3 regions of the Faecalimicrobium sp. JNUCC 81 genome follow, and region 1 is predicted to be linked to each of the others. Evidence: riboswitches for the same ligand, from Rfam matches in the RefSeq annotation. Region 1 holds a riboswitch; each other region holds the start of a gene.

What was found. A riboswitch is a leader RNA that binds a small molecule or an ion and turns the genes downstream of it on or off. The one in region 1 is predicted to bind cyclic di-GMP.
Region 2: another riboswitch for cyclic di-GMP. It lies ahead of JNUCC81_RS10110 (NPCBM/NEW2 domain-containing protein); the one in region 1 lies ahead of JNUCC81_RS19260 (hypothetical protein).
Region 3: another riboswitch for cyclic di-GMP. It lies ahead of JNUCC81_RS18040 (EAL domain-containing protein); the one in region 1 lies ahead of JNUCC81_RS19260 (hypothetical protein).

The regions. Positions count from the first base shown of each region.
Region 1 covers NZ_JBSJXY010000002.1:53,580-64,860, reverse strand. The annotation lists gene JNUCC81_RS19295 (TIGR04104 family putative zinc finger protein) at 1-277, shown strand, start outside; gene JNUCC81_RS19290 (DUF3784 domain-containing protein) at 416-739, opposite strand; gene JNUCC81_RS19285 (hypothetical protein) at 782-1,093, opposite strand; gene JNUCC81_RS19280 (DUF975 family protein) at 1,530-2,162, shown strand; gene JNUCC81_RS19275 (HTH domain-containing protein) at 2,324-2,758, shown strand; gene JNUCC81_RS19270 (TIGR04104 family putative zinc finger protein) at 3,641-3,910, opposite strand; gene JNUCC81_RS19265 (hypothetical protein) at 3,997-4,248, opposite strand; cyclic di-GMP riboswitch class II at 5,151-5,234, shown strand; gene JNUCC81_RS19260 (hypothetical protein) at 5,300-9,229, shown strand; gene JNUCC81_RS19255 (cell wall-binding repeat-containing protein) at 9,819-10,184, shown strand; gene JNUCC81_RS19250 (hypothetical protein) at 10,196-10,594, opposite strand; gene JNUCC81_RS19245 (hypothetical protein) at 10,705-11,049, opposite strand.
Region 2 covers NZ_CM132203.1:2,045,167-2,056,447, reverse strand. The annotation lists gene JNUCC81_RS10135 (flavodoxin) at 79-492, opposite strand; gene JNUCC81_RS10130 (HAD family hydrolase) at 687-911, opposite strand; gene pdxS (pyridoxal 5'-phosphate synthase lyase subunit PdxS) at 1,017-1,895, shown strand; gene pdxT (pyridoxal 5'-phosphate synthase glutaminase subunit PdxT) at 1,897-2,466, shown strand; gene JNUCC81_RS10115 (CPBP family intramembrane glutamic endopeptidase) at 2,770-3,531, shown strand; cyclic di-GMP riboswitch class I at 3,715-3,798, shown strand; gene JNUCC81_RS10110 (NPCBM/NEW2 domain-containing protein) at 3,960-10,811, shown strand; gene JNUCC81_RS10105 (hypothetical protein) at 11,160-11,281, shown strand, end outside.
Region 3 covers NZ_CM132203.1:3,681,714-3,692,994, reverse strand. The annotation lists gene metG (methionine--tRNA ligase) at 1-518, shown strand, start outside; gene JNUCC81_RS18045 (TatD family hydrolase) at 537-1,310, shown strand; cyclic di-GMP riboswitch class II at 1,433-1,516, shown strand; gene JNUCC81_RS18040 (EAL domain-containing protein) at 1,563-2,351, shown strand; gene JNUCC81_RS18035 (metallophosphoesterase family protein) at 2,603-3,790, shown strand; gene JNUCC81_RS18030 (MalY/PatB family protein) at 4,217-5,389, shown strand; gene JNUCC81_RS18025 (AbgT family transporter) at 5,421-6,980, shown strand; gene JNUCC81_RS18020 (M24 family metallopeptidase) at 7,031-8,224, shown strand; gene JNUCC81_RS18015 (sigma-54 interaction domain-containing protein) at 8,359-10,422, shown strand; gene JNUCC81_RS18010 (LysR substrate-binding domain-containing protein) at 10,484-11,281, opposite strand, start outside.

The sequences.
Region 1 (11,281 bases):
GTACAGTATTTGGTCAAAGTATAGATTTGATAATTTTAGGTGTAAGTCTTGTGGATCAGAATATAAAATAAAAAAAAATAATGAGTTGTATGTTTTTATTTATTATTTATTAGTAGGTTTTATATTAATAAATATATTTATAGAGTTTTTTAATTTTGGTACTTGGTTAAACTTTATTATGTTTATAATACTGAATTTAATGTTACATGTTATAACACCATTTCTATTATTCTATGAACAAGATTTTAATTTTAATAAAATAAATAAAAATACATAAAAATGCAATTAATACAAATATAAATAAAGTTTCATAATAAATGAAAAAATAAAAAAGAGTGTATTTAGAGAAATATAGTAATTTCAACAGAGACACTCTTTTTTATGAAAAACTATTCTCTAAATGCAAATTTTAAGGCTAGTTTATTTTATACTTATCAAATATTTTATAACTTAAACTAGTATTTTTTGAAAAATATATCCCAAAAATTATAAAAGAAACCAAAAAACACCAATCAGAAATCAGGATACAACCAATTCCTCCAAATAGCCATATTATGCCACATTTAAAAAAAGTAGTTCTGAAATCTTTAATAAGTTTTGATTCATTATAGTTTTTTCTCTGCTCTTTAGGTATACAGTTATATCCACCTATTAAAAACCATGCTTTATTTTTAAATATCAAAAATATAAACGCTACTATAAAAAATATGATAGCCATTGTTAAAGAACCTAAATACAAGTTAAATTCCCCCCTTAGATTTAATAAATTTTATTGAACAATTTAATCTTCTAATTTTGCATATTTATAAATTCTATAGTATACACCTAATTCAGTTGCAACACCAAGTAATATCATTGTAATTACAATAATATATTGATAATTATTTTCTAATACGTAGTTTATACCAGCGATTGATATTAAGCATATTCCGAGCATCATTATATGAGAACTCATGATATCTGCAACTTTATCATTATCATATTTTTTTAAATTCACCCAACATATAAGGCTACCGAGTTTATATTTTCTAATCATCCATCCTGACACAAGACCTAAAATACCTACGATTAAAATTATTATACTTTCTAGCATATTTATAACCCTCCTTAATAAAAATAATATAAGTAAATTATACTATTTTTCAAAAGAATACATAATAATAGTGATTGAATTACGGAGATATTTACATAAGTTACAGAATAAAAGTAAGTTTTCATTAAAAAATATTTCTTGTCATTTAAAAGTAAATTTAATAGATGGTCACGTATAAAGAATAAATTGATTTATAGACACTTTTTTCTTAATTAGTTTTATATAAAAAGGTGTTTGGGTTTAAAGACACAATACATACTATCTATGGCATTATATAAGTATGTGGAAAATAATAAATACTGATTGTTTAAAATTGTAAAAAGACATTGAAGTATTTAATTTATATCACTAATAGATATTTATAAGTAAATGGTATGTCTTTCTTTTTGCTTATATAAAAAGTTTAAATTAAAAATACTTATTAAGGAGTTAATTTATGATTTGTAGGGCTGAATTAAAAGAAAATACACTAAGGCAGTTAAAAGATAATTGGTGGAGAGTAATATTAATTTGTTTAACATATACAATAATTTCCGAATTAAAAAACTTCGATTATGCTTTAGAACAAAATATAAATGTAGTAAATATCGTATTTATTATAATATCTGGACCATTTCAGTTAGGATTTAGTAAATTTATACTGAATTTTATAGAAGACAGATCAAGTGCAAGCTTTAAAGATTTATTTTATGGGTTTACTAGTATAAAGATTTTTATTAAATCGATGGTTATAAATTTTATAATAGGATTTGGTGCTATTATAGGGATGATGTTACTAATAATTCCAGGGATAATATGGTTGCTTATGTTTTCGCAGATATACTTTATTTTAGTGGAGAATCCTAAAATAAGTATAATGGAATGTTTAATAGAAAGTTGTGAACTTATGAATGGATTTAAATCAGAGTTATTCATATTACATTTGAGTTTTATAGGATGGGCTATAGTTTCTTTAATTACCTTTGGAATAGGGTTTTTATGGTATGTTCCATATTACGAGGTTACATTAGGCAATTTTTATGTGAAGTTAAAAGAAATAAATGAAAATAAATATCTTGATGAATATTAAAAATGTATAACTATGTTCATTGGTGATTAGTTCCAAATATATAAGAAGAACTATTCTTAAAAAACGTATTTCAAGAGTAGGATTAAAATATCTATTAAAATCAACTTATTTGAATTTTAATTAATAAAAATACGAAATCTAAAGGTGAAGGGGTGTATTAAATGGAAGTAACAAAAATAGATAATATTTATATCCAAAATTTATTAGATAAACTAGTAAATGAACATGGCATGAGTTCAGAATTATTATCTAATTTATTGAATGTAGATATTGAGGTAATAAAAAATTATAAAGAATCTGAAAAGGATCTATTTTCAGATTTTGATAAATTTAATTTATTTACAACACAGATTTTAATGTTGGAGCAAATCAGTTTAAATAAACCTGATTTTAAGTTAAGAACTTATTTGTATATTTTAATAGATGGATATAAGTTAACAACCAAATCAATTGCTAAATTTGCTAATGTAGATGAACAATTACTTGTAGATTTTATTAATGATAAAGAGATTTCTATAGATGTTAAGTATAATCTTAGCTCAACTGTTATGTCTTTATTAATGATATTTAAGAAAATAGAGCCAAAATTTAATTAATTCTTAAAACACATTTAAAAATAAAATCAAAACCCTTAGAATCCATTTATTTTGGATTTTAAATGCTTTGATTTTATTTTTAATACTAACTATACTTTAAAGTAAAATTTAAAGATAACTAGTAAAAAAGCCCTTAGAATCCATTTATTCGGATTCTAAGGGCTTTAACTTTATTAAAAACATCTAATTGTCCTCTAAAGTGAATTTTTAATATTAATTAGTCTTTATTTTGGTAGCATAGTTAAAAAAATATAAAATAGTAGCAATAAGTGAACTAATAAAAGTTATATAAAAACCATAATGAGCTGTTCTAAAACTTATGACTATATCTAATTTACCTGTTATTGTAAGTATATGCCATGTTAAAAATAAGTAAAGACAATTAATAGGTATTAATGTCAAAGATATAAGAGTAAATAATCTTAATAACATAGAATTATTTTTTAGTCGTAATAGAATTAATGATGCAATAAAACTAATGACCATAATTGGTGAGCTAAAAAACCATAAAATTCCATTAGTATAATCTACGTTTTTATCAAAGAAAAACCAAGGTAAAAAGATACCTAGAACACTTACAATTAGTAAAAAAAATATCAATTTTTTTGTATTAAACATTTTATTTTTCAACCCCTTTTATAAATGTGTATATTATAGAAATTATAACAAACAATAATTTAAAAAATTATTATTTAAGAAATATATATAAACTTATTTAAATATATCTAGTAAAAAAGCCATTAGAATCCATTTATTTAGATTCTAATGGCTTTAACTTTATTAAAAATACCTAACTGTCCTTTAAAGTGAAATTTTAAGAATTGTTAAAGAAAATTTTGATTTGTAGACACTTTTTTATCAATTAATTTTTTTATATCTTTGTCATTTATGAGGTATAAAGTTAAATAAAAGTACTATTGGAACTGCTATTATCATATACAAAATAAAATTTAAAGTTGGATTTTCTAAACCTACTCTACCTCGCACTATAAAAAATATAAGTACAATTGAACTATAATATATCAGTGAATAAATAGTATTCTTTTCTTTATATAATGCATTGCAATTTTTACATTTTAATTTACTAAAAAATGAACCTTTTAATCTATCACTAAGTGTAAATTTATAATTACATTCAGTACAGTTTTTCATAAAATTTCCTCCGCTTAACTTTATTTTAAATATAAGTATTATATAAAGTAAAATTTAAGTAATAGTTGAATTTTTTATTCTTAAATTTAATCATTTTTATTATTTAGAAAATATTGATAAAATAATGAACTAAATCCTCCTATTACAGATAATATTGATCCTATTATTCTAATATTTGCTGTTGTAGATTCGATAATCCACTCATATGTAGAAGTATCCATTGTTCCACCTATTAATTTAATAGCAATTTCTCCCAACGTATAGCCAAACAAAGGAGATACTAATATTAAAATTAATCCTATTATAAATAGATTAGTTTTAATATTTTTATTTTCCATACAAATATCCTCCTAATTTTAATTATAAATTTTTTATATTCATCAAAGTATTCATTTTTTCTTTTCTTTTATTTTTTCTCTTATCTTAACAAATAATAAGTACTATGCTTATAACTATAATAATAAGTGGTGCCGCTATATCAAGTAGAAAGTCTATAATGAGGCATCGATAATAACTCCTGTTCCATACGCTAGCATCTCAGCCGCACCCTGCATCTTCTACTATTCTGATCTTCTATTTTCCATATACTAATATAATGACATAGATAATATATTTTATATATTAAAGTTATAACTTTCATAAAAAATATACTAAATTATTTTCGAATATATCCATACCAATTTCTTTCAAATTATATATAACTTAGTTTATTTTTCTTTTAAATTTGAACTTTTCTTTACTAACTACTGTCTTTAAACTAAATACACTAATTTATATTTAAAAAAGATACAAGGTAAAACAATATATAGATAGAAAATGTATAAATTTATCAGTATTTACATATTATTTCATTTCATTTTATAACATTTTACTTTAAAATGATATATTATGATAAGAAAATATATTATTTGACAAAAAATATATTTTTTTCTATTAAACTCAGTGATATATATTTGATATTAATGTAAGTATTATAAATATAAGCTTAAGTTATATATCTAAATAAATACAAAGTCAAACCTTTGTTGCTAATAATATAACAATTTAAATAATCGATATTTAGTAAAAAGATAGAAAATATAAAACTTCAAATGATAAATTAAATTTAAACATCTTATAAATTACATTGTTATTTGTAGAAATAAGGAAATAGGGGGAGGGAGTTTGTATCGAAGAATTTATCTATCCAATTTTACGATAATAGAATTTAATTTAAACTAACACATATTAGCATCCAAATTTAAATAATAGATACTTTGAGATGTATTCTGTATGTGGTCACCTAGAATACATGGAGTTAGTGGTGAAACCGGCTATGTAAAAATTATCTTATCGTACTTATTAAAAATAAGTAGGATAAATATATCATAAAAAGAGAGGGGATGTAATGTGAGAAATAAACAAAATAAACTATTTTGTACTATTTTACTTATAGTTTCTATTTTAAGTAACTCTATTAGTTATTCATTTGCTAATACATTAAAAGATGCATCAAAAACTATTGATTCTGAGATAATTTCTACAGATGTAGTAAATGAAAGTAATTCTGAAAAAAATGATACTACTGATACAGTAGAAGAAAAAAATTTGGATAATAAAAATAAAGAACTAGAGGATATCAAAGATGAAAAAAATGATATGGATCATTCTATAAATATATCTAATAATTCAGATAGTACGAATAAGGATAAATTATTAAGTGTATCAAAAGCGACACTTACAACACGCTTTAATATGTCAGAAGTAGTATCTAAAAATAAATTTATATATGAATTAGAGTATAATATTGATTCATCAAATAAGCCTTTAAAGCTAAAGATAAATATTCCTTTTAATTTAGTAAATATTATATCTAGCTCTAGCAATGATGATATATTAGATAAAGAAATAACTGATGAAGGTATTGTATATACAATAAAAAAAGGTGATAATTTATCAAATAAAATTACTCTAAATTTAGAGTTTAATGACAATACTTCTGATAATACTAATTTACAACTTAAATCTAATATAATTAGTGAGTCTGGTTCAATTATAACTACTAATAGTAGCCCAAGTATAAAATTGATAAAGCCTCTTAAGAAATTTAGTATTACTACTAATAAAAGTATTTTAAAACCAAATGAAGAATTTGAGTATAGAATAAGTTATGAAATGGATAATATAGGGCAACAAGAAACATCTATAAAAGTAACGATACCTTCTGAACTAGAAGTTATCGAATTTAAAAATAAGGAAGCGAATGAAAATATAATTGATGAAACTTATGAAAATGGGACAATCATTTATAAACTAAAAACAAATAGTTCTAGGACAATAATAAAAGATAATTTAAAAATAAATGTAAAATTTAAAAATGCTTTACCAGATACTTCTACTGCATCTGTGCATGCATCCATAAATTATCCTTCAGAGTATACTATTTCAAGCATACCAGTTATATTTAGAAATTCAAAGTTAAGTATATCAGCATCGAAGCTAACTGTAACAGAAAATGATAATTATTCTTATAGTTATAATATACAATATAAAATACTTGGGAACGCAACTGATTCTTCAAGCATTCATATTGAGTTTAATGAAAATATAAAGTTCAAAGAAAACTCAATTATTTTAGGCGATGAAATAGAAAGTGTGAATTATTTAAATAATAAACTAATAATAAAATTAAAACATTCTGTAAGTGATATTACCGGAAGTATAAAAATTCCAGTTGAATTTAAAGAACCTTCAACTAACGATATAGGTAAAATAACAGCATTTGTATCATTAGAAAATAGTGGTGTACAATCAGAGCAGGTTGAATCTGAAGAAACTATAGCACAAGTAAATACAGGTATAAAGCTATCTAAGCAAAAAGTAGGATCTAGTGTAATTGTTAAAGATAATGGTATAGCAGAATATGATATAACGATATCTAATGACACTCGAGTTAATTTAAATGGATTTTCTATTATAGATGTTTTGCCAAATAAAAATCTTGAGTTTATAGGATATAATGTTAAAAGCTCAGGAAATGAGAATGCTTCTATCGGAACTTTTAATTATAATAAGCAGGAAAAAGAAATTGAATTTAAAATAAATAAAAATATATCTGATTCTAGAGTTACTTTAACTATAAAGGTAAAGTATCTAGACTTAGTAGATAGTGAATTTATTTTGAATACAGCCAAATTATATGATAAAAAAAGTAATCTCTTAACAAGTGTAAAATGTAATAATCAAGTTAGAGATGAAGCAGAAGGACTTTTTTTTGGTAAAAGGAGAGCCTCGAAACCGACTGTAGGTTATGAAGGAACTAGTATCTGGAATATAGTAATGCAAAATCCAACATCTAGAATTTTAGATAATCTTACGGTAGAGGATACTTTCCCTCATCATATGAGATTAAATAAAATAGAGCTCGGAAAATATAAAGTTCAAAATAATAGTGATTTATCTGGTATAAATAATATGAGTATGGATGTATATATATCAACAAAACAAAATTCTAATTACATTCATTATTTAAATATTTCAGGTAATGAGATGATATTTGGTACAAATACAATTCATAATATAGAGAAACAGTTTACAACAGATGAAAACTATATAACAAAAATAAAAATTGTAATAAATAATCCTGTTTCAGAGCTTATATATTCAAAACCTATAAGATTTTATACACAAATACAACCAAGTTATGAAAATGGCACTACTTTACAAAGTGGGACAATACTAACTAATAAAGCTGACTTTACAAAAACAGAGTCCGGTATTAAATCAAAATCAGTAAGCAAAAGTGATTCAGTTGAGTATATAAGGGCTTACAATGCAAATATTTCTAAATCCATTGTTGGAGATATGCCAAAAAAAATAGGAGATTTATTAAATTATAAAATAGTACTTTCATCTACTGTAAATGAAAATTTACCTAATCCGATTATATGGGATAGTTTGCCGCATAATATAGATGTACTAGAATATGATATAGAAATAACTGATAGAAAAGGAACTAGTATATTAAGTAAAGATGAGATAAATAATATTATGACTTTTGAAAAAGATAAAATTAATAATATTATTAGATGGAAATTTAAATATATACTTCCAGAATCTAGTAGGATTGTTATAAATTTAAAAACAAAAATTAATAGTATTGAACATGAAATTAAAAATAATGTAGGGGTTTCTACAATAGATATACCGTTTGTTCAAGGTGTTCAATCAACAGATTTTCCACAGAATAATAGAGTAGAAGATGGTGTTGACTATGATGGTAATATACAATATGGTGATTTATATGTCAGTTCAAGTGCTTCATTAAATTTCGTAGAGAGTATGAATGCTACATTAAGTAAATATTCAAAATTAGAAAATCAAAACAATTTTACTAAAAATGAATTATTAGCAAAAGATGGAGATATAGTAAACTATAAATTAGAAGTAAATAATAATTCTAGTAATACACTTAAATTAACTGATATTAATGATATTTTACCAACAAAAAATGATAAAAATCCTATTTTAGATTATAATAAAAATTCACAATTTGATGTTAAATTAATTGAAAATAGTATATTAGTGAAAGATAGTTTAGGTAATGTAATAACTAATTATGATACATTTTATAGTTTAGGTAATAATCCAATAAGATTATCTTCCGATGGAAAAACTATGATTGGAAAAGATATCTGGGATGATAAATATCATAAAGATGTAAAGTCTATAAAAGTACACTTTAAAGATTTAGAATTAAATGCTAAAGATAAAATAACTATAGAATATTCTGTAAAGATACCAAATAAAACAAGGAAAAATTTAAAGGCTATTAATAATTTTTCAGCGCAATTTGAAGAAAATGGAAAAAAACTTTATCCATTGTTATCTAATAACGTTATAGTAAAAACAAAAAATTATATTTTTGTACCACCAACAGAGCCTGATAAGCCTGTTGTACCACCGACAGAGCCAGACAAGCCTGTTGTACCACCAACAGAGCCTGATAAGCCTGTTGTACCACCGACAGAGCCAGACAAGCCTGTTGTACCACCAACAGAGCCTGATAAGCCTGTTGTACCACCAACAGAGCCTGATAAGCCTGTTGTACCACCGACAGAGCCAGACAAGCCCGTTGTACCACCAACAGAGCCTGATAAGCCTGTTGTATCACCAACAGAGCTTGATAAGCCATTTAAAATAACAATAGACGATATTACAAATGAAAAATTGAATCCTAAAACAGGAGATGACTCTTTATTAATTTACATCGGTGCAAGTGCAATTTGCTTGATACTCTTTAGTATAATTAATAGAAAAAAACAAATAAAAGATAAATAATATAAAAAGCTTTAATAAAAATATTTTTATTAAAGCTTTTTATATTAAAACCGAACTTATTAGCCATTATAATATTTTATATTAAATTTTACTTAAATATCTATAAACTGAAATTTAACTACTAATTGATTTTATATTTATCAAATATTTTATAACTAAAACTAGTATTTTTTGAAAATATATATTACTCAAACTATAAAAGATATCCAAAAATACCAATTAGAAATCAGTATATAACCAATTACTCCTAATATCCATATTAGACCATACTTAAAAAAGTAGTTCCGAAATCCTTACTAATGTTTTGTTTATTCATAATTTTTTCTTTGATCTTAAATAAGATAGTAAATGTAATAGAGATATCATCATCGGGGTATCAGGTAATTCGGAAGACATAATAAAATATATATCAAAAATAGAATTAGTTAATGGATAAAGTGGATTAGTAGATGCTGTAAGTATAAGTCATATAGCAGCGGAAAATAATATATCTATAATACTAACTAATAACAATGGAGATATCCCATAAGGTAAAGATTTTATAAAATATGAATATATGCAACAATCTTATATTATAGGAGGATTAAATGTGGTTTCCAAAAAACCAGAAAATGATTTATCAAGTATTACAAATAAAAAGACAATAGATAGAATTTCAAGTGAAGATAGAACTGAAACCAATTCAAAAGTAATAAATAAGTTTTATTTATTACTTTTGAATAACTTATATGTAACTAAAAATGGATTAAAAAATGAAAATGAATTAGTAGATTCGTTAACCGTAGGTGTACTAGGCGCAAGAGAAAAATCACCAGTAATGTTAGTTGCAAATAAATTATCTAATTCTCAAAAGGATATAGTAAGTAAAAAGAAGTTTAAAAAGATAACTAAGATTGGTGTAAATGGCAACGAGAGTGCATTTGATGAAATAAAGAAACTAACAAGAAAAAAATAAAAAAGTAAGGCTTAATTAAGCCTTACTTTTTTATTTTTTTCTACATATTTAATGTCATTTAAAAATAAGCACATATCATTATTACTGATACTATCCCAAATATGAAATAAATTATCGTAAAGATGCTTATAGCTGTAGGTTCTATGCAATCCAGAAAAAGCTAGGGCAATTGAAAAATAATAAATTCTATTTATATCGTTAGATTTTATATATTTATATACTTTAGGATTTGAATAATAATTATATTCGGCTTTTAAAGATTTTTTTAGTTTTTTTAGTATGTTCATAGCCTCTTTATTATCTCTTTTAGATAAATATGCTAAAGCATGATTAGATTGTGAAATATAATAATTTATATTTTCTATAATTTCATATTTAAAAATAGTTCTTTTATTAAAGTATAAAATCATATAAAACACCTCTCTAATGAAGTGTACCTTGAATATATAACCTAAAAATAAAAAGTTATATATTCAAGATCTTATATTTATTCAATTTTTAGCCATCCAATACGCAATACTTATTTTATTAACTCCAAGTAACCACTTGGATGGAAATAGTATACGTCTTTAGTTTCTTTATTTATAAAATATCCCAGATCAGTTTCTATATCTGGAAGAAAAGTATATCCTTTTAATCCTTTTTCTTTTAGAACGTTAAATACGTTTTCATCACCTTGATATACATAATTAATTTTATTATTATTTTTAACTAATATATTTAAAGCATCTTCTTTAGTTAGACTTCTAACTTCATGAACAGCGTTATTTAATTTTATGTCTAGTGCATATATATCGCTGTTTATATTTCCTCCTATTAATAATCCACTGCATAGTATTGTAGCCATAACAACTGCTCTTTTCATGGGTCTAACCTCCTATTTATTAAGTATTTATTTTATAGTTAAATAATATCAAGAAAACATTTATTAAAAAAGACTATAATTTTACGAAATTTTCTGATAATATATTGAGTATAGGGTCAATATATCTTCTTTATCTAAAGAGTCATGAAGGTTTATATATTTAATAATATCAAAATCAATTCTATTGTTTAAAGATTCTCGTAGATTATTTTTAAAAATTGTTTTGCTTAAT
Region 2 (11,281 bases), on a different replicon from region 1:
AACAGAAAGAATTTTAACTACTAAATTTGATCAATGGACCTAATTTGCAGGTCGTTGTTTACATGAGTGTAGCGAATTTTATTTAGAATATTTTTCACCTAAAGATCTAAGTGAATCTAATATTGAAGCCTCTGGGTCATAATTTGCAATTACGCTTTCTTCAACTATATTAGCTCCTAAGCTTGTAATTCTTTCTTCCCAGTCTCTCATCCATTGGCCATCTCCCCAACCATAAGATCCAAATAGTATTACTTTTTTATTATCTAAAGAAGAGATACTTTCCATAAAAGGTTCCATTTCACCTTCTTCTAAAACTTCATCTCCCATTGCAGGGCAACCTAAAAATAATACATCAGCTTCATCTATATCATTTAGAGTAGCTTTATCAACACTTAATAACTTAGCATCATCATTACAACCTGAAAATATAGATTGAGCCATTGTTTCAGTGTTTCCTGTGCCACTCCAATATATTATATTAACTTTATTCATATCAATCTACCTCCGTAAATATTATTTAACTTAATTAGATAATAGCATATTAATAATTATTTGTAAATAAAAATGATAATTAATATCAATAAAAATAAAACACTCTAGATAAATGGTTTATAACTAGAGTGCTTATGATTTTGAGAAACTGAGCTGATTTGTAGGTTGTTGGTGACATGAGCAAAGTGAATTTTTTATAATATGAAATTTTCAATGCCGAAAGCTATACCATCATTATGTACAGTTTTAGTTACTTTTTTAGCATAACCTTTAACTTCATCACTTGTATTTCCCATATCTATACTACATTCAACAGTTGATAGCATTTCTACTTTATAAGTTTCTATATCTTCAATGTCAAAATTGCTTTTTAAGTATTTTCTAGATACATTGTATTGAAAAAAAATGTATGGATACAATTGAGTTTAAACAAGTATTTCAGAAGATATTAATTGATAATACGTATAAATTGTACTACTATTTTTATTGTTAAAGTAAAAATTTAAAGGTAGGGGGAATTTTGTATGAATAGTAGATATGGATTAAATAAAAATTTAGCACAAATGTTAAAGGGTGGAGTAATAATGGATGTTACAAATCCAGCTGAAGCAATAATAGCAGAGAAAGCAGGAGCTTGTTCAGTAATGGCTTTAGAAAGAGTCCCATCAGATATAAGAAAAGATGGTGGGGTAGCAAGAATGTCAGACCCTAAAATGATTAAAGAAATTCAAGAAGCGGTAAGTATACCAGTAATGGCAAAGGTTAGAATAGGACATTTTGTAGAAGCACAAATACTTGAAGCTTTAGAAGTAGATTTTATAGATGAGAGTGAAGTATTAACTCCAGCAGATAATATATATCATATTGATAAATCTAAGTTTAATGTTCCTTTTGTATGTGGAGCTAGAAATTTAGGAGAAGCTCTAAGAAGAATAGGTGAAGGTTGTGCAATGATAAGAACTAAAGGTGAAGCTGGAACAGGAGATGTAGTTGAAGCAGTTACACATATGAGAACTATGATATCCGATATAAGAAAAGTGGTATCTATGGGAGAAGAAGAGCTTATGAATATTTCTAAGGAAATGGGTGCTCCATATGATTTAATAAAATATGTTCACGAAAATGGTAAATTGCCAGTAGTTAACTTTGCAGCAGGAGGAATTGCGACTCCAGCAGATGCAGCTTTAATGATGCAACTTGGATGCGATGGTGTATTTGTAGGATCTGGTGTATTTAAATCAGATGATCCTGAGAAGAGAGCAGAGGCTATAGTTAAGGCAGTTACACATTACAATAATCCTAAAAAACTAGCTGAGATATCAGAAGATTTAGGTGATGCTATGAGTGGAATATCTGTAAGTAGCTTAGCAAATGAAGAAAAGTTAGCAGTTAGAGGATGGTAATATGAATATAGGGGTATTAGCAATGCAAGGTGCTTATAGAGAGCATATAAATATGTTAAAAAAATTAGGTACAGAATCTATAGAGATTAGAAATAAAGAAGATTTTGAAAATATTGATGGGATTATTATACCTGGTGGGGAAAGTACAGCAATAGGAAAATTACTTAAAACACTTGATTTACATGTTACATTAAAAGAAAAAATTTTAAGTAAAACTCCTGTATGGGGAACTTGTGCAGGTATGATTTTACTTGCTAAAGAGATTAAAAATGATGATGTACATATTGGTACAATGGATATAGAGGTTGTAAGAAATGGATATGGAAGACAATTAGGAAGTTTTAATACAGAAGAAAAAGTAAATTACATAGGAGATAATATTCCTATGGTATTTATAAGAGCGCCTTATATTAAAAATGTAGGTGCTAAAGTAGAAGTACTATCAAAAGTTAATGGAAAGATAGTAGCAGCAAAAGAAAATAATATGCTAGTTACATCTTTTCATCCTGAATTAACTGATGATTTAAGAGTTCATAAGTATTTTTTAGATATGGTTAAAAAAAGAAATTAGATATTACTAAAATAGCTATAAGTAAAAAGCTATGACCATGAAGTCATAGCTTTTTTATGTAAAACCTATCTTTACAATCTATAAATATTACGTTATTTTAAGTCAACGTTAACTCAGCTAAAATAGTAAAAGAGTTTAAAAAATTATCATAAATTAATTTAAAATATACAAATTTGAGATTATTATAAAGCCTACAATAATTAAATATAATAGGCTTTATTTTTATGCAAGTAATATTAATAGTAGTGGCATAATAAATTTATATATAGTACAAAAAATATAGGTAGATAAGGAGGGTAATATATGAATAAGGAATTGAAGTTTTACACGATTTCATTAATCACCATAAGTATGATTTTTTATACAATATCGATAATAACAACACAATTTAATATATTAACTTTCGGGACACCTATTTTTATGATAATTTATGGTATTGCAGGATATTCACCTTCTATTGCAGCATTTATTACATTTAAAAGATACTATAATAAAACTAATGAATTTAAATTATTTTTAAAATCTATAATAAATATAAAACAAAAGCCGATTATGTATTTATACACTATTTTTGCTCCAATTATATTATGGGCATCTGCATATATAGCTTTTAAAACTCAAGGCAACAATTTATTGATGCTACGATATCCACTTAGCTTAATTATTTTTATTGTACCTTTTGCAATTATTGGAGGAGGACTTGAAGAAATTGGATGGCGTGGATTTCTATTACCGAGGCTTCTAGAAAGATTTTCTCCAACTATAGCTACTTTAGTACTTGGATTTGTTTGGTCAATTTGGCATATTCCAATGTGGTTTGTTGTAGGTTCACATCAACAAAAACTTATGTTTATACCATTTGCTATAAGTTGTATTGCTACATCATTTATAATGACTCCGTTATTTTATAAAACAAAAAGTATTTGGTTGTGTATACTTCTTCATGCAATAGACAATGCTTGTTTTTATGTATTTTATGTTTCAGTAGATTCAAATTTAATTACATCTATTTTTACATTAATTACTGCAATTATAATATTTTATATATTTCAAGAAAAATTATGAAAAAATAATATTATAAATTATTAATTTTAAAGAAACTAGAATTTATAATCAGATATAGAAGCTAAGAATTCTAAAAGTTGATAAAAAATCGATTAAGTCTGATTAATCAAAATTAAATGAAAATTTATACTATGCAAATGATGGAAAAAAATGTATAATAATAATGAAAATAATTTTAAAATAAAATTAAATAGGCAAACCTAGGGAAATCTGGGGACGCAAAGCTATAGGGACTAAGGTTTATAACTATGTCAGCCAGTTGCCAAAGAGTACATTATACTTTTTGTTTTTAAGCTTAGTTAATTAATATTATTACTTTTGTTTATTGTGAAAATATTAAATTTATTAGGTAATATACAAGGCTACTCTTTTTGAGTAGCTTTTTTAATGTACTTCTGAGGGTTATAAAACTAATCAGGAGGTAAAATATGCACAGAAAAAAAATAGCAGCCGTAACTATGGCAGCGATAATCACTAATTTCTCAGCTACAACAATAGAAGTTTTAGCAAGTGAGATACCGAACAGCAACACTTCAAAATTAGAAATTTCATCTGAAAATGAAGTTAAGAAAGCTACTATAAGTAAATTTGATTTATATAATAATGATAAATTAAATGCTTATAATGAAGTATTCAAAATGGACAACTCAAACATAACATCTATAACTAACAATGGTGGGAAATATGGAAGTGACAACATTGAGAAATCTATAGATGGAAATCTAAAGACACACTGGGAAACTGGAAAACCAAATAGCTCAGAATTCACAAATGAAGTAGTAGTTGGGTTAAATGAAGTAACTAACTTAAACAGAATCGTATATGCGGCAAGACAAGTATCGGCAAAAGGTAAAGGTTTTGCTCAAGAAGTTGAAATATATACTTCTCTTACAAATGAAGGCGATGACTTTAAACTAGTAACTAGTGGAGAGTATAAAGGATCTAGCGGAGATATAGTAGAGATTAAGTTCAATTCAACTGAATTTAAAAGAATAAAATTCAAATTTAAAAAAGCTAATCAAGAGTGGGCATCAGCATCAGAATTTATGTTTTATAAAGCAGATGAAATAAGTGATAAAATGAAAAGCTTATTTACAAATAGCTCTAAGAATCAAGTTAGTGAAGAATTTAATAGTATAGAAAAAATAATTGCTTTAGAATCAGACGTTAAAAATCATCCACTATACGAGGATTTTAAAGAAGATATAGATAATGCTAAGTTAATTGTTGATAAAAAAGAAGTTAGTTATACTGATGCAAAAGTATCTAAGTTTAAAGATATAAACAGTGACTTACTTCCAGCATATAATGAAATTTACAAACTACCTTCTAATAAGATAGTATCGATAACTGCTAATGGTGGAAGTTATGCAGAAAATGCAATATCTAGAGCAATAGATGGAAATCCACAGACTAAATGGCATTCTGCTAAGCAAAATTCTTCAAGTTTTACAAATGAAGTTGTAATGGAATTAAGTGAATTAACTAAATTAAATAGAATAGTATATACTGCACCTCGTGGTTCAAATAGAGGATTTGCTGAAGCATTCGATATATACGCTTCAACAACATCTAAAGGTGACACTTTTGACTTAGTATCTAGTGGAACATCACAAATAACTCAAAATTCTATTGAAATAAGATTTAATCCAACAGAGTTTAAAAGGGTTAAATTTGTATTTAAAAAAGGATATGAAAACTGGGCTTGTGCAGCTGAGTTTGGGTTATACACTCAAGATAAATTAAGCGAAAAAATGGATAGACTATTTAAAGATTCTGCGATGAGTCAAATTGGAGATGAATTTAATACTGTTGAAAAAATAAAAGCATTAGAAGAAGAAGCTAAAAGTCATCCATTTTATGAAGATTATAAAGAAAATTTACTAAATGCTATAGAATTAGTACAACAAGGGGAAGTAACATCTACTAATGCAATTATAAGTAAATTTACACCTTTTTACACGTCTCATATAAATGAGTATGATAAAGCGTTTAGAATAGGTAGTGAAAAAATAGCAAATATATCGAATAACGGCGGTCAATACGGGGGATCAGCATTAAAATTTGCAGTTGATGAAGATATAAATACACATTGGGAAACAGGAAGACCAAACTCTGATTCATTTAAAAATGAAGTAAACTTAACTTTAAAAGAAGCTCAAGTTTTAAATAGATTAGTATATAAAAGTAGAAATGGTGGTAAAGGATTTGCTAAAAACTTTAGTATATATGTTTCACCAACAACAAAGGGAGATAACTTTAGTAAGATAACTACTGGAGAGTATACAGTCACAAGTGATTTATTAGAAGTACAATTTAATCCAACGAAAGTAAAAAGATTAAAGTTTGTATTTGATAATGTTCAAGACAGCTGGGCTTCAATTGGAGACTTAAGGTTATATAAAGAAGACAAAGTTTATGATAAAATGAAATCTTTATTTACAAATGGATTAATGAATGAAGTAGCAGAAAACTTCAACACATTAGAAAAATTAAGTGCTCTAGAAAATGAAGTAAAAGGACATCCATTAGAAGAATTATTTAAAGTAGATATAAATACTGCAAAAGACATAGTTCAAGGAAACTTAGAAACTACAAAAGTAGTTGTAGCAGAACAACATGGAGATATGGTACAACATGCAGACAAGAATTTAAAATTTGGATTTGGAAATAACAATCAACCAACAGGAGTATTAGCAAAGCCAGGCGAAAAATTAACTGTTTATGTAGATGCAGATCCTAATAAACCTCTACCTCAAATATTCTTCTCACAACAAGAGGGAAGTTGGTCAACTTGGGGAAGAACTTTAAGTCTTCATCCAGGCAAAAATGTTATAACGGTACCAGAAATACCAAAAGATGATTGGTACAAGCATGATGTAACTAAAGGTGGACCAATATATATTGTAAATCCTTATACACCTGAGCAACAGCCTAAGGCACCAGTAATAAGATTTGTTGGAGGACAAAAATTCCCATTTGTAACAAAAGATACTAATATAGAAGAATTTAAAAAGTCCTTAATAGAATATAAAAAGAAAATTGATGAAGATAAAAAGAAAAACCCTAATGTATTGGACAGAGAAGTAATAGATACATTTGAATTTGTAAGTGACCACATATTCTGGACAGGTACTGCAACAGGTGCATATCAAGCTTACATAGAGCAAGGTGTAAATCCTTTAGATACTATAAAATCTTATAATACTCATATGAAAGAATTATTTAAATACTATGCTTTAGATGGAAGTAGCATAAAAAATGATCCTAAATATATAAGAGATAATGTAAGACTTGCTCAACCATTTGGATATATGTATGCAGCATCAGGACATATAGGTGTCCAAGGTGATGTGATGGCGAGTTTATTAGTTCCTTTTGAAGATAGAGGCGGATCTTGGGGGTTAACTCATGAAATAGGACATAGAATGGATGTAGGAGCAAGAGTATTTGGTGAAGTAACAAACAATATGCTACCTATGTATATGTCTGGATACTATAATAAATTAGATAAGAGAATACCATATGACTCTCATGTTTACAAAAATGTATTAAGTGAAAGTTCTAATAAATATACTGAAGGTGGATTCTTCGAGAATCTAGCAGTTTACTGGCAATTAGAAATGTACAAGCCAGGTTATTGGGGACAATTAAATAGATTATACAGAGAAAGAAATGTAAGCCTTGGGGAAGAAAATCCTACTAATGTAAAAATGCAATACTTAATTAAATTCTCATCTGAAGCAATTGGAGAAGATTTAAGTGGATATTTTGCAAGACATGGATTTGAAGTAAACGAAGAGACTAGACAAGAAACTAGTAAGTATCCAAAGCTAAGTAAGAAAATTTGGTATTTAAATGATAATAAATTTGATTATAAAGGAAAAGGATTTGTTGATAAGAATGTATTAGAAGTTTCATTAAATCAAGTTGAAAATAAAACGAAGATAACATTTAATGTAAAAGATAATGCTAAATCAGATTTACTAGGATTTGAAGTAATCAAAGATGGTGAAATAATAGGATTTACTTCAAACAATAGCTTTATAGATACTAGTGCAGACCATAGCAAAAATTCTAAGTACGAAGTTGTACCTTATGACCTTAACTTAGGAACAGGAAATAAAGTTGCTATAAACTCATTCTCACCAAGTATAAAAGTTCAACAAGATAAATTAATTCTAAGATTAAATGAAGAATTTAACCCTATGGATTATGTTAAGGGAAATAGTAACAATGGACAAGATTTAACTTCTAAGGTTAAATTTGAAAGTAACGTAAATACTGCTAAAAAAGGTTTATATAAAGTCAGATATACTTTAGAAGATGCAGGTATAACTACAGAAAAGGTTGTAGCAGTTGAAGTAGTAAGTAATTATGATTATTTATCAGATGTTCAGTGGAAATCTGTAGAGACTCAATATGGTACTCCAAGAAGAAATACTAATATAAAAGGCAGAGTAAATGGAGACATAAAGACATTTGAAAAAGGATTTGGAATACATGCAAATGGTAAAATAGTCTATGACTTATCTGGTAAAGATTATGATAAATTTGAAGCTTTGCTTGGAGTAGATATGGGCTTACAAGCACAAGATAAATCTAGTATAACATTTAAAATAGTAGGAGATGGAAAAACATTAGCTACTACACCAGTTTTAAAACATGTAGACAATATGATAAATATAAACGTAGATGTTAAAGATGTAAAAGAATTAGTTATAGAAATACATGATGGTGGAAATGGAAATAGTTCAGACCATGGTATAATAGCTAATCCAAAACTAACTACTAATAATTCAAAGCCAGTTATAACTGCTAAAGATAAGGTTTATAAATTAGGAGATAAAGTAGACATTATGGGCGGTATTATAGCAAAAGATGCTGAAGATGGAAACTTGACTTCGAAGATAGAAATAATATCTAACAATTATAAAGAAGGACAAACTGGAAGATTTGAAGTTGTATATAAAGTAACTGATAGTGATAAAAACTCAGTAGAGAAAAAATCATATATAACGGTATATGAAGAATTATCAGTTAATAAATCTAAGTTTAGTCAATTTGATAATTTAGCTAAGTACAATAAAGAATTTAAATTACCAGTAAAATCTGTAAGTAACAATGGTGGAAATTATGGTAGCAGTGTTATATCAAAGGCTATAGATAATAACATAAATACTCATTGGGAAACAGGAAAAGCAAATAGTAGCTCATTTAATAATGAAGTTATATTTGACTTAGGGCAAAATTCTGATATAGATAAAATGGCATATTCTGCTAGAAGAGATGCTGGTGGTAAAGGATTTGCTAGAAAATTTGAAATATATGTTTCAGATGAGGCACAAGGAGACGACTTTGTATTGTCAGGAAAAGGTGAATATACTGGAAGTAATACTGATATTGTAGAATTTAAAATATCTAAGAATAATGTAAGAAGAGTTAAATTCAAATTCATTGAAGCTAATCAAGGTTGGGCAAGTTTAAGTGAAGTATCATTTTATAAAAAAGATACTTTATCAGATAAAGTAAGTAATGATTTATTTACTGATAATAGTAAAACTGAGATAACAGAAAAATATAATACATTAGAAAAAGTAGCAGCTTTAAGAGAAGAGGTTAAAAATCATCCTGCATTTAAATTGTTTGAAAGTGATTTAAATAAAGCTGAAGAAATAATAAAAGCTAAATTCCCAACTTTAAAAGTTGAAGAAAATACTTTTGTAAAATTAAATAGTGAATTTGATTTAATGTCAGGTGTAGTTGCAAATGATCAAGAAGATGGAAATATAGCTAATAAAGTTGAAGTTAATAGCAATGGATTTACTACAAGTAAAACTGGAAAATATACTATAACTTATAAAGTAACAGATAGTGATAAAAATATAGTAACAAAGGAAAGAAAAGTCGTAGTTTATAGTGAAGATAAATACATAAGTGATATTAGCTGGAAATCAGCAGTATCTGGATGGAAAAATGTAAACAAAGATTTTGCAGTAAATACAAGTAATAAAATAAAGCTTAATGTAAATGGACAAATAAAAGAGTTTAATAAAGGTATAGGAGCAGCCACAAATGCAGAAATAGTGTATAACTTAGATGGAGATTACACTCATTTTACAACATATCTAGGTACAGACAAAAACTATAATGACAATAGAACAAGTATAATATTTAAGATATTTGCAGACGGAAAAGAAGTATATACTTCAGATACAATAAGAAAAGATAGTAAAGCTGAATTTGTAAATATACCTGTAAGCGGAGTAAAAGAATTAAAATTAGTAGCAAATGATGCAGGAGATGGAGGACTTGGAGATTTTGCTTCATGGGCAGATACTAAGTTATACACTACAAACTCTAAGCCAAAACTAGTTATACCAAAATCAGTTGCAACTAAATTAGGTGAAAAAATAGACTTAAATGAAAATTATGTTGCACTAGATGCAGAGGATGGAGATATAACTTCAAAAGTTGAAGTAACTGGTAAAGTTAATTTTAATAAACCAGGAAAATATCCGATAACATATAAAGTTACAGACAGTGATGGTAACGAAATAAGTAAAACTAGAACTATAGCAGTAGTAAACATGCAAGATTATAAGTACTTAAGTGATTATGATTGGAAATCTACTCAAAATAGTTACAAAACTCCAAATAAAGATAAATCAATGAGTGATAAAGCTTTAAGATTAACAGATGAAAATGGAGCAGAAGTAGTATATGAAAAAGGTATAGGAGCACATGCAACTTCAACTATAACATATGATTTAACTGATAAAGACTACGCATACTTTAGTTCATATGTAGGTGTAGATAGACAAATGTTTGGAACAGTTGCTTCAGTAAGCTTTGAAGTTTATGTAGATGGAACTAAGAAATTTGATAGCGGAGTTATGAACTCTAGAGATTCTCAAAAATATGTAGAAGTTGGTATAAATGGAGCTAAAGAGTTAAAACTTGTAGTAACTGATGGTAAAAATGGAATCGGTTCAGACCATGCGTCTTGGGGAGGAGCGAAACTTCATTTTGCAAATCCTAATGGAGAAGGTATTGAAAGTGAAGAAATAAAAGAACTTAGAAAAATGTTAGAACATACCCAAACTATTACTAAAGATATGATGGGAGCAACAACTCATATTGAGGCAAGATGGAGTAATTTTGAAGCTGGTAAAAAATTAGCTAAAGATTGCATAGAAGATGGAAATAAGAGTGAAGAAGAAATAAAGTCTGTAATGTGGCAGTTAAATTACTTTATAGAAGAATTACAAATTAAATAAAGTTTTAAATAAAAAAGCATTATCATTATAAAATGGTAATGCTTTTTTATTTAAAAAATATATTTCTTATTTTTTTATCGTGGATTTAAGAACTATTTTTAATTATATAGTTTAGGGTTTATTTTTCAATAATATCATTTGACATGGAAAACATTGCTATGTAAAACTATATTGGTCTATAGTATACTTAATAAAGTATTATAAATAGTGGGATAGAGGTGATGATATATAAGCTAAGTATGTTAATATACTGTAGATTATTTTAAGTTAACGTATAAGTTTAATTATACCTGATCATGAATTTATAAATACTATAAAAAGAATATTAGAAAGGGTAGGGATAAAACATTGGGGTTAAAAAATTATATATTAATAGCTGTATTAGTATTAGGAATGACTGGATGTACTAGTGAAAAAGATAAAGCTAAAAATTTAGAAAATGGGAATTCAACAACTAAGGTTGAAAAATC
Region 3 (11,281 bases), on a different replicon from region 1:
AATTAGGTATAGTTAATGAAGAATTAACAACTTGGGAAAGTGTTAAGACGTTTGGTCTTATAGGAGAAAACACAAAAGTTCACAAAGGTGAAGCTTTATTCCCAAGATTAGATATAGAAAAAGAAGTAGAAGAATTAAATGAACTATTCTCAGAAAAAAAAGACGAGGTAGTTGAAAAACCTTTAGAACACAAAGAAAATATAACAATAGACGAACTAGATAAAGTAGAACTTAGAGTAGGTAAAGTAATAAGCTGTGAAAAGCATCCAAAAGCAGACAGATTATTAGTATCCCAAATTAAAATAGGACCAGAAACAAGACAAATAGTATCTGGAATAGCAGCTTGGTATAAGCCAGAAGATATGGTTGGTAAAGACGTTATAGTAGTATGTAACTTAAAACCAGTTAAATTAAGAGGTGTAGAATCTCAAGGTATGATATTAGCAGCTGGAAATGATGGAGATGACTTAGTAGTTCCAACAGCAATAGGTGCTAATGATGGATGCGAAGTTCGTTAATTAGTTAGGAGAAAAAATATGTTATTTGACTCACATGCACATTTAAATGATGAAAGATTTGATGAAGATAGAGAAGAGCTAATAAAGTCTTTAAGAGAGAAAAATGTTGATTTAGTAGTAAATCCGGGGGCAGATATAGAAACATCAATAAGCGCTATTGAACTTTCAAAGAAATATGATTTTATATATGCAGCTGTAGGAGTTCACCCACATGATGTTGGTGAACTTGATGATACTGCAATAGAAACTTTAAGAAAATTAGCTACTGAAAATGATAAAGTAGTAGCAATAGGAGAAATAGGGCTTGATTATTATTACGATAACTCTCCTAGAGAAGTACAAAAAGAGTGGTTTAAAAAGCAAATAGAGTTAGCTAATGAATTAAAATTACCTATAATAATACATGATAGAGATGCACATGGAGATACTTTTGAAATAATCAAAAATACTAAAAATCCTGAAATAGGATGTGTGCTACACTGTTATAGTGGAAATGTAGAATTAGCTAAGGAATATATAAAAATGGGTTGTTATATTTCTATACCAGGAACTGTAACTTTCAAAAATAATAAAAAAACTAGGGAGGTAGTAAGAGAAATACCTCTAGAGTATTTATTAATAGAAACAGACTCTCCCTATATGGCACCAGAGCCGCATAGGGGCAAAAGAAATGACCCATCATTAGTTCAATTTGTTGCAGATAAGATAGCACAAGAAAAAGGTATATCTTATGAAGAAGTATGTGAAGCTACAAAAGAAAATGCTAAGAAATTCTTTGGTATAAATAAATAAATTATAAAAAGCACATAAAATCTAACTAGATTTTATGTGCTTTTTTTATATATGAAACATATTTTTATAAAAAAACAGAAATGCATATAAATGAATAGACATATATACCATATAGGGTTTAATATATAGTTAGATACTTTGAAGCATATTCTGTATATGGGTACCTAGAATATGTGGAGTTATTGGTACAACCGGCTAAAAATATCTACTGATGTTTTTAGTCTTTTTTTATATAAAATAATGGGAGGGAATATGGGGCCTTTGAATATAAATAAATTTGAAGAAAAATATTGGGCAATAAGAGAAGATATCTTATCTAATGATAAGCCTGGATTTAGCATAGTATATCAGCCTAAAGTCGATATAATAAATAGAAATATAATATCATGGGAGATTTTAAGTAGATGGTATAATCCCAAGTTTGGGTTAGTACCTCCACTAGAATTTATAGAAATAATAAGAGATTTAGATAAAGAATATGAGTTTGATATACATGTATTTGAAAAAATGTGTAAGGATATAATAAAAAGTAACTGTATTTATAACACATATTCTATAAATATATCTATAAATACATTAAAGAGTCCTTCTATATATGAGGACATATTAGGAATAACAAAGAAATATTCAATTAACCCAGAACAAATAATACTTGAAATACTAGAAACAGACCCTATAAATGAATATGAAGGAATTATAGAAACAATAAATAAATTAGATGAAAAAGGTTATAAGATATCAATAGACGATTTTGGAACAGGATATTCTTCTTATTATAGATTATGTAATATTAATTTTGTTGAAATAAAAATACCTAGAGAGTTTTTACCAAAGCCTAATGATAATAAAGAAAAAAAGCTTAAAGTCTTAAGAGGAATTGTTGATATGGGAAAAAGCTTAGGATGTAAAGTAGTTATAGAAGGAATAGAAACACAAGATGATCATAATATAGCTATGAATCTTGGAATAGATTATGGTCAGGGATATCTTTACTCACGTCCAGTATCATTTAAAAAATATACAGAAATGATAATGATGTAATACATAAAAAATTTAGATAATTATTCTAATAAGAAATAGCGCTTATTTACTAAATAAGTGCTATTTTTTATGGTATAAAAGGTAAGTATATTTAAATATCTATAATTTAAAAATAATTTTAAAATTTTTCAAATAACCATTTAGGTCTAAGAAATAACCATTTACACACTATATATTGTAAAAATATATAAAAATATTATTCTTATATAATGATAAGGTATTTTTAATCAGAAAAGGAGGAACTATATTATATGGGTCAAATATGCATTATTTCTGATATTCATTCTAATATTCATTCACTAAGAAAATTCTTAAAATATATAGAAGAAAAATATGATATAGATTATATTTTAAATCTTGGTGATTTTGTTCAAGATGGGCCTAATCCATGCGAAGTATTTGATATAGTTATGAATGACAAAAGATTTATAAATATTATGGGTAATAAAGAATATGAATTAATCAATTATAATCATGATGATTGTTTGTTCTTTGATGAAGAAGAATCACATGAATTATGGACATTAGAAAAATTGGGAAATGATAAATTAAGTAAAATTAAAGAATTACCATTATCTAAGTCAATTGAGTTATTTGGTAAAAAAATTTTTATGATACATTCAAATTATGAACACTCAGACTCCTTTGGAGGTAATAGTTTAACAACTATAATAACAGAAAATTCTATTGAGAAGTTTTCAAAAAAAGAACAAATATTAAATATAAATAGTCATGATTATCTATTAATCGCAGATAATCATCTTGAATGTTTAGAAAATCACGAAAATTATAAAATAATAAAACCTGGAGCTATAAGTTCTTTAAGTAATAATACTATTAAATTTGCTTTAATAGACATTAATAAGGATGAAGAAAGTATTTATTTTAAAAATTTAAAACATGATGCATATGAAGTAGTTGAACAATGTGTACATGATAATGTTCCAGATCCTTATTGTAATATATATACTAATAAAATAAAAAAGGATATCTATGATGTTTATATAAGTTCTAAATATGATACAGATATAATCCCTATAGATTGGTCATTTTTCCCTTTAATAGTTGAAAAATTGATTAAAGAAAGTGACGTTATTCAATTGTCTTGTTTTAATGATGACTTAGAAGTAATTAGTGAAATAAGGTCAAAGTTGAATGTATTAGAAGAAGAGGAAACTGAAATTAACTCAAATCATAACCAAATATTTTTTAAAGTAAAAAAAGATAAAAATATAGTAAATCTTTTAATAAGTGGTTATTTAAATAAAAATAAATTAAAATGGTTTAGCATTTATTTTTATAAAGAAAATGATGTAGATCCTTATTTCATATGTGAACATAATGGATATGAAATTATTATAAATAATTTAAATAAAAATGATATTAATTTTTTTAAGAATATATCTAATAATGAAACTATAACGATAGATTTTTATTAAAATAATATTTTTATTATATTTTTAAGGAAAATAAAAAAGTGTAATTAAACATAAAAAAGCTGGCTTCTATATTAAATATAAGTCAGCTTTTTTATGTTTAAATTAATACTAGATATAATTATCTTATTTTAAGGGTATCTACACTGAAATGGTTATTAAGTAACCTAAAAATCAACCATATAAAACAACCAATTTCCATAAAATGGTTGAAATATTCTAGCTATAATAATATCCAATTATTGTAAAAAAATAATTTTAATATACTAAATTATAGAAAGATGTCGCATAATGTTTAAATATTAACATTGTTGTATTGTATAAGAGTGTAATTTATTATACAATAAAATGAAAATGTTTTCATAGATGTAAATTTGGCATACATATTGCTTAAAACAATAGTATAAAAAATTTTAAGGAGGTATAGTTATGATTTACGATTTTAATCCAATAATGGATCGTAGCAAAAACTATTCGGCAAAACATGATGAAGCAGCAAATAAATTTGGAAGGAAAGATATAATACCGCTTTGGATAGCAGATATGGATTTAAAAACAGCTCAACCAATAATAGATGCTATGATATATAGAGCTAATCAAGGTATGTTTGGATATACATCAAGACCAGAAAGATATTTCGAATTAGTAAAAGAGTGGCAAAAGAAAAAGAATAACTGGGATATAGATATAAAATATATGTCTCATTCAACAGGTGTAATGCCTATGATGTGCCACTTTATGAGAGAATTTTTAGGAAGAGGGGAAAAGGTTATTGTACAGCCACCTGTGTACTCAGAATTTTTCACAGCAGTTGAAGATTGGGGAGGAGAGTTATTATATAACCCTCTTAATTTAATAGATGGAGATTATTATATAGATTTTGATGATTTAGAAGAAAAAGCTAAACAGGGTGCAAAGTATTTAATAATTTGTAATCCACACAATCCAGTAGGTAGAGTTTGGACAAAAGAGGAGTTAACTAAAGTAGGAAAAATTTGCCTAGATAATGGAGTTATGGTTATATCTGATGAAATACATTCAGACTTAATGCTTTGGGGAAATAAGCATATACCAATGGCTTCTATATCAGAAGAGTTTGCAAGAAATACTATGACTTGTATATCAGCAACAAAAACTTTTAACTTAGCTGGATTACAAGTATCAACAACAGTATTCCCAAATATTGAGTTAAAAGAAAAGTATGAAGATGTTCAAGGAAGATTAGATTCTAAGAGAAATAATTGTTTTAGTTTAGTATCTAACATGGCAGCATATGAACATGGAGAAGAATGGTTAGAACAATTACTTGTATATTTAGAAGGAAATATAGATTACATTATTAATTTCTGTAAAGAAAATATACCTCAAATAAAGCCAAATAGACCCAATTGTACATATTTAATGTGGCTTGACTGTAAGGATTTAGGGTTAGATGGAGATGATTTAGTTGATTTCTTTATAAATAAAGCCAAATTAGGGCTAAATGACGGAAGAAGCTTCGGAGAAGGTGGCGAAGGATATATGAGGCTTAATGTTGCTTGTTCAAGATTATTATTAGAAAAAGCAATGAATCAGCTAAAAGAAGCGGTTCTTGGTCTTTAAATAAAATAAAAAATTAATTAGGGGGATTAAAATGCAAGCTGGAATGAAAAAACAAAAGAAAAGTTTTGTACTACGATCGCTAGATACAGTGGAGAGAGTGGGTAACTCTCTTCCTCATCCTGCTACAATATTTATAATATTAAGTGCTTTAGTAATAGCAGTATCAGCAATCATGGGTAATATGGGTGTAAGTGTTTCCTATGATGCGGTAGATACTGCAACAGGAGAAATTGTTAAGAACACTGTAACAGCTCAAAGCTTACTATCGCCAGATGGTATAAGATTTATGTTTACTAATGTAATTAGTAACTTTACAGGATTCTTCCCATTAGGACCAGTGTTTGTGGTAATTTTATGTGTTGGTGTTGCAGAAGGAACAGGATTCTTATCAGCAGGATTAAGAAAAATAGCGAAAGTAACTCCAAGAAAATACGTAACAGCAATGGTTGTATTATTAGGTATTGTATCAAATATAGCATCATCTACAGGTTACGTTGTATTAGTTCCATTAGGAGCAATAATATTTATGAGTTTTGGAAGACATCCAATAGCAGGTCTAGCAGCAGCATTTGCCGGGGTCTCTGGAGGATGGAGTGCAAACTTACTAATAGGTAGTAATGATCCAATGTTCGCTGGTATATCTACTGAAGCAGCTCATATGTTGGACCCTAATTATTTAGTTCAGCCAACTTCAAATTGGTTCTTCATGGTAGTATCAACATTTTTAATAACAGCAGTTGCTACTTATGTAACTGAAAAAATAGTTGAACCAAGATTAGGTGAGTATAAAGCTAAAGAAGAAGAGAAAGTAGTTAATGATATAACTGATCTAGAAAAAAGAGGAATGAAATTTGCGTTAATATCACTGTTATTATATGTTGTACTTATATTAGTTTTAGTAATTCCTGAAAATGGGGTGTTAAGAGATACAGAAACAGGGGGCGTTTTAAGTTCTCCATTTATGAGCAGTATAATCCCTATAATGGGTGGAGTATTCTTAGTACCAGGAATGTTTTACGGAATAGGAGCAAAGGTAGTTAAAAATGATAAAGATATAATAGAGTTAATGGTCAAAGGTATAGGAGGAATAACGGGATTTTTGGTTCTTATATTCTTTGCAGGTCAATTTATAAAGTACTTTGACTATTCAAATCTTGGAACAATAATATCTGTTAACGGAGCTCAAATTTTAGAAAAGACAGGATTTGTAGGTTTACCATTAATAATATGTTTCATAGTGTTAACTGCGATAATAAATATATTTATAGCAGTTGATTCTGCTAAATGGGTTTTAATGGCTCCTATATTTGTACCGATGTTTATGAGAATAGGGTTATCTCCAGAATTAACACAAGTTGTTTATAGAATAGGTGACTCTTGTACAAACGTTATAGCACCATTAATGCCATTTTTCGCATTAATAGTTGCATTCTGTCAAAAGTACGACAAAAAAGCTGGAGTAGGGACATTAATAACTACTATGGTACCTTACTCAATAGCATTTTTATTAGGATGGATAGTATTATTTATAGTATGGTACTTCTTAAATTTACCATTAGGTCCAGGAGCACCATTATTCTATCCTATGTAGTATTTAATTTTAAAATAAATTAAACCATATAAAAAAAGGAAGAGATTATCATGAAACCAAAGACTAGTAAAATAAAAAAAATACTTAAAAAGTATAATATAGATGGTGCTATAGTAAATTCTCCAGAGAATTTTACTTATATAACAGCATATTCTTCACATCAACACACAGTATCTAGACAACCACACTTTGCAGTGGTAATTTTAGATAATAACGAAGATACTAAGCCAGTAGCGATAGGAATGGATTTTGAATCAGAGGCTTTTTCAGATTACATGGATTGTGATGTTAAGAAATATAGTACATGGGTTGGAGCAAAAACTCTTGAACAAGTAATTGCTAATGAAGAAGTAGAATTAAACCCTAGATTTGTTACATCTTTAGATGTTGTTGTTGAGACAATAGAAGAACTTGGACTACAAAACAAAACAGTAGGATTAGAGTTAGATTATTTACCTGTTAACTATTACAAATCACTAGAAGAAAGATTACCAGAAGCTAAATTTGTTAATATATCTAATTTGTTTTTAGAGTCTAGATCAGTAAAAGAAGATGATGAGATAGAATATTTCAGAAAGCTTGCAAGAGTTGCAGATGAAGCATTAAATTATACAAGTCAATTTGTAGAGATAGGAAGAACTGAAAGAGAACTATTTGATATTTATTGTGAAAAGGTAATGGAATCGGGTATATGTTTACCAAGTGGATGGTCTTCTTTCTGCGCTGGTAAAAACTCAGGAAGACTTTGTAGGTCTATAGATAGAAAAATACAAAATGGAGACATAGTAAAATTTGATGGTGGTGTAAATGGAGATACTAATTTTTATACAACAGATTTTTCTAGAACTTGGATTGTAGGAGATGCACATCCTATAGCATATGAAATAAAGGAAAAGCTTTGTGAAGCACAAAGGTTAATGATAGAAGCTATAAAGCCAGGTCTAACTTTTAATGAATTATTTAAAATAGGATTTAATCATGTTAAGGCAGATTATAAGTTCTATGAAAGAGGGCATTTAGGACATAGTATAAGTATGGGACCTCAAACTGCAGATGCTCCATTTGTTTCAATAAATGAAAATAGAGAACTAGAAGAAGGTATGGTTATTTGTATAGAGACACCATTTTATATGACAGGATTTGGTGGGTTTAATATAGAAGATATGATTTTAGTTACTAAAGATGGATGTGAGGTATTAACTCCAATTACTCCTCATTGGCTAAATAAAAATAATTGCAAGTAATAGTAAAGTTTGAAAGGGTTCATATAGTTTATATATGAACCCTTTTACTTTTATTTTGGAAGAAGTATCACATTGAACCTATGTAAATGGGTAAGGTATAATAAAATTATATTTTAATTATAGAAAGGGCATTTATGAAGAAAAAAGTATGTATAGTAACTTATGATAAAGAAGCAGCTTTATTTTATGAAAAAATTTTATCTAATTTGTTTGGAGATACAATAGAGTTAGATACTATGTGGGTAGGAGAAAAACAAAGATTTGATAAGGTAAATCATGATTTATACGTAGTTACTACTTGTTCTTTTAGAGGAGATGTTATAGCCAAGTCTAAATTATCTAAACAAAATGATACGGTTATAATAGAAAGAACTATAGCTAAAGAAAGTCTAGAAAAACTAAAATCAGTTCCAGATGGTACAAAGGCATTAGTTGTAAATATAACGCCAAGAATGTCTATAGAAACTATTGCTCATTTAACGGATTTAGGTATAAATCAAATTAAATTTATTCCATATGATTCAAGTGATGATTATTTGCCTAATTATGATATAGTTATAACACCAGGAGAAACTAGATATACTAATAATTTTAATAAAGAAATAATTGATATAGGTGATAGAGTTTTATCTATAAATACAATCGTTGAAATTGCACTTAAGTTAAATCTAGAGAGCTATTTAGAGATGGAAAATTTCAAGAAATATTTTCAAAGTTTACCTAGGTCAAATTATAGTATAGATCATTTGTTTAATAAATCTATATATCTTGAAAGTAACTTCTATATTCTTCTAGAAATTCTAGAACTGGGTGTAATCGGAGTTGATGAGAACAATAACATTTATGCCTATAACAAAAAAGCAAGATCAATAATTGGTCTTGAATGCAAAGATATAATAGGGCAAAATGCTAAGGAATGCTTAAAAGAGATACCATTTGAAGATTTTAAAATAAATATGAAAGAAATAAATCATAAACTAATAAAAATAAATAATGTCGATATAGTTATATCCGTGAGACCTGTTATAAGAATGGATAAATATATGGGAGCTTTTGTTATTTTACAAAAATTTATGGAAGAAGAAAATAAACAGCTTAAAATGAGAGCTCAATTATCTAATAAAGGTCATTATGCAAAATATACCTTTGATGATATTTTAGGTAAATCTGCAATTATTGAAAAAACTAAAAATCTAGCTGAAAAAATGGCAACATCAAATGCATCAATAGTAATAACTGGTGAAAGTGGGACAGGGAAAGAACTTTTTGCCAACGCAATACATAATGAATCTAAAAGAAGTGAGTATCCCTTTTTAGCTATAAACTGTGGAGCTATACCTGATAATTTACTTGAAAGTGAATTATTTGGATATAATGATGGAGCTTTTACAGGAGCTAAAAAAGGTGGAAAGCTAGGGCTGTTTGAATTTGCACATAAGGGTACATTATTTTTAGATGAGATAGAAGCTATGAGCCCTATGCTTCAGATAAAGTTACTTAGAGTTCTTCAAGAAAAAGAAGTAATGAGATTAGGTGGGGATAAACTAATAAATGTAGATGTAAGAATAATTGCAGCAACAAATGAAAAAATTTCTGATTTAGTTGATAAAGGTAAATTTAGAAAAGATTTATATTATAGGCTATGTACACTACCTATAGAATTACCTCCCCTTAGAGATAGAGGAGAAGATATATTCTTATTAATTGATAAGGCTATGAATGAGTTTGGTGGTAATTTTAAACTTTCAAAAGAAGTTATGATAATGTTTAAAAATCACAATTGGGAAGGCAATATAAGAGAACTTAGAAATTATGTAGAATATTTTTGCTATATAGGAGATGAACTAATAAAAAAAGAAGATTTGCCAGTTTCATTTAAAGAGAGACGAAAATCGGATAATAATGTAGAAAATATAAAAGCTGTATCTGAATTAGAACAATTAAAAAGAATTTCTGGAAACCGAATAGAAGAGTACTTATTTGTATTAAAATCAATAAGTGAAGCTCATAAAAATAGTCTATCGATAGGGCGTAAAGCTATATCTGATAAATCAAAAAAATATGGAATTAATCTTTCAGAACAAGAAGTTAGAACAATACTTACAAAACTAGAAAGTATTAATTTAATATCAATTTCTAAAGGCAGAGGCGGAACTAAGATGCTTATGGAAGGTATAAAATTAGTAGAAAACTTATAAAATTAAGGGTATATTTGAAAACTTTCATATTCAAATATACCCTTATAAAATTTATATTAATTTAATAGCAAAAACATCTCTTTGGAGATGATAAAAAATCTATAAAAATTTTTTCATATTTAGTCAATGTATAGTTCTTTCGATAAGCAATATAATAATTAAATTCTATATTAAATCCACTTACATCAATCTTTTTTAAATTAGAAGATCTAAGTTCTTGTCTTATAGAGACTTCAGGCAAAAATGAAAAACATTTTTGTAGAGAAATAGAATTTTTAATAGCTTCTTGGGAATTAAGAGAATAAATAACATTTAAATTTTCAAAATCTAAATTACTACTTTTAAAATAATTTTTTAAAATATTTCTAGTTGCAGAACCTTCTTCTCTTAAAATAAGTTGTAAACTTAATAGTTCATCTAGTGTAACTTTATCTATGTCTTGATCATATCCACCTACTAAAACCAATCTGTCAGATAGTATAGGTATTGAAATAATCTCATTATCAATATTAGACTCTTGTATTATTCCAATATTTATATGTTTTTCTTTTAATTCATTTATTACTGTATCAGAATTATTTAATTCAAGAGATATTTCTATGTCTTCATAGATTTGTTTAAATGTATATATACTGCAAGGTAGTGCATATTCGCCAATGCTTTTACAAGAACCTATTAATAGAGGTTGTCTCTTACCTTGTAAATTTTTAAGATGAATCTGTAAATTATCTTCTAAAGATAACATTTTATCAGCGTAATCAAAAACTATTTTCCCTTCTTCAGTAAGTTCTACCCCTCTATAGCTTCTTTCTAATAAGTTTACACCTATTTCATTTTCTAGATTTTGTATTTGCATACT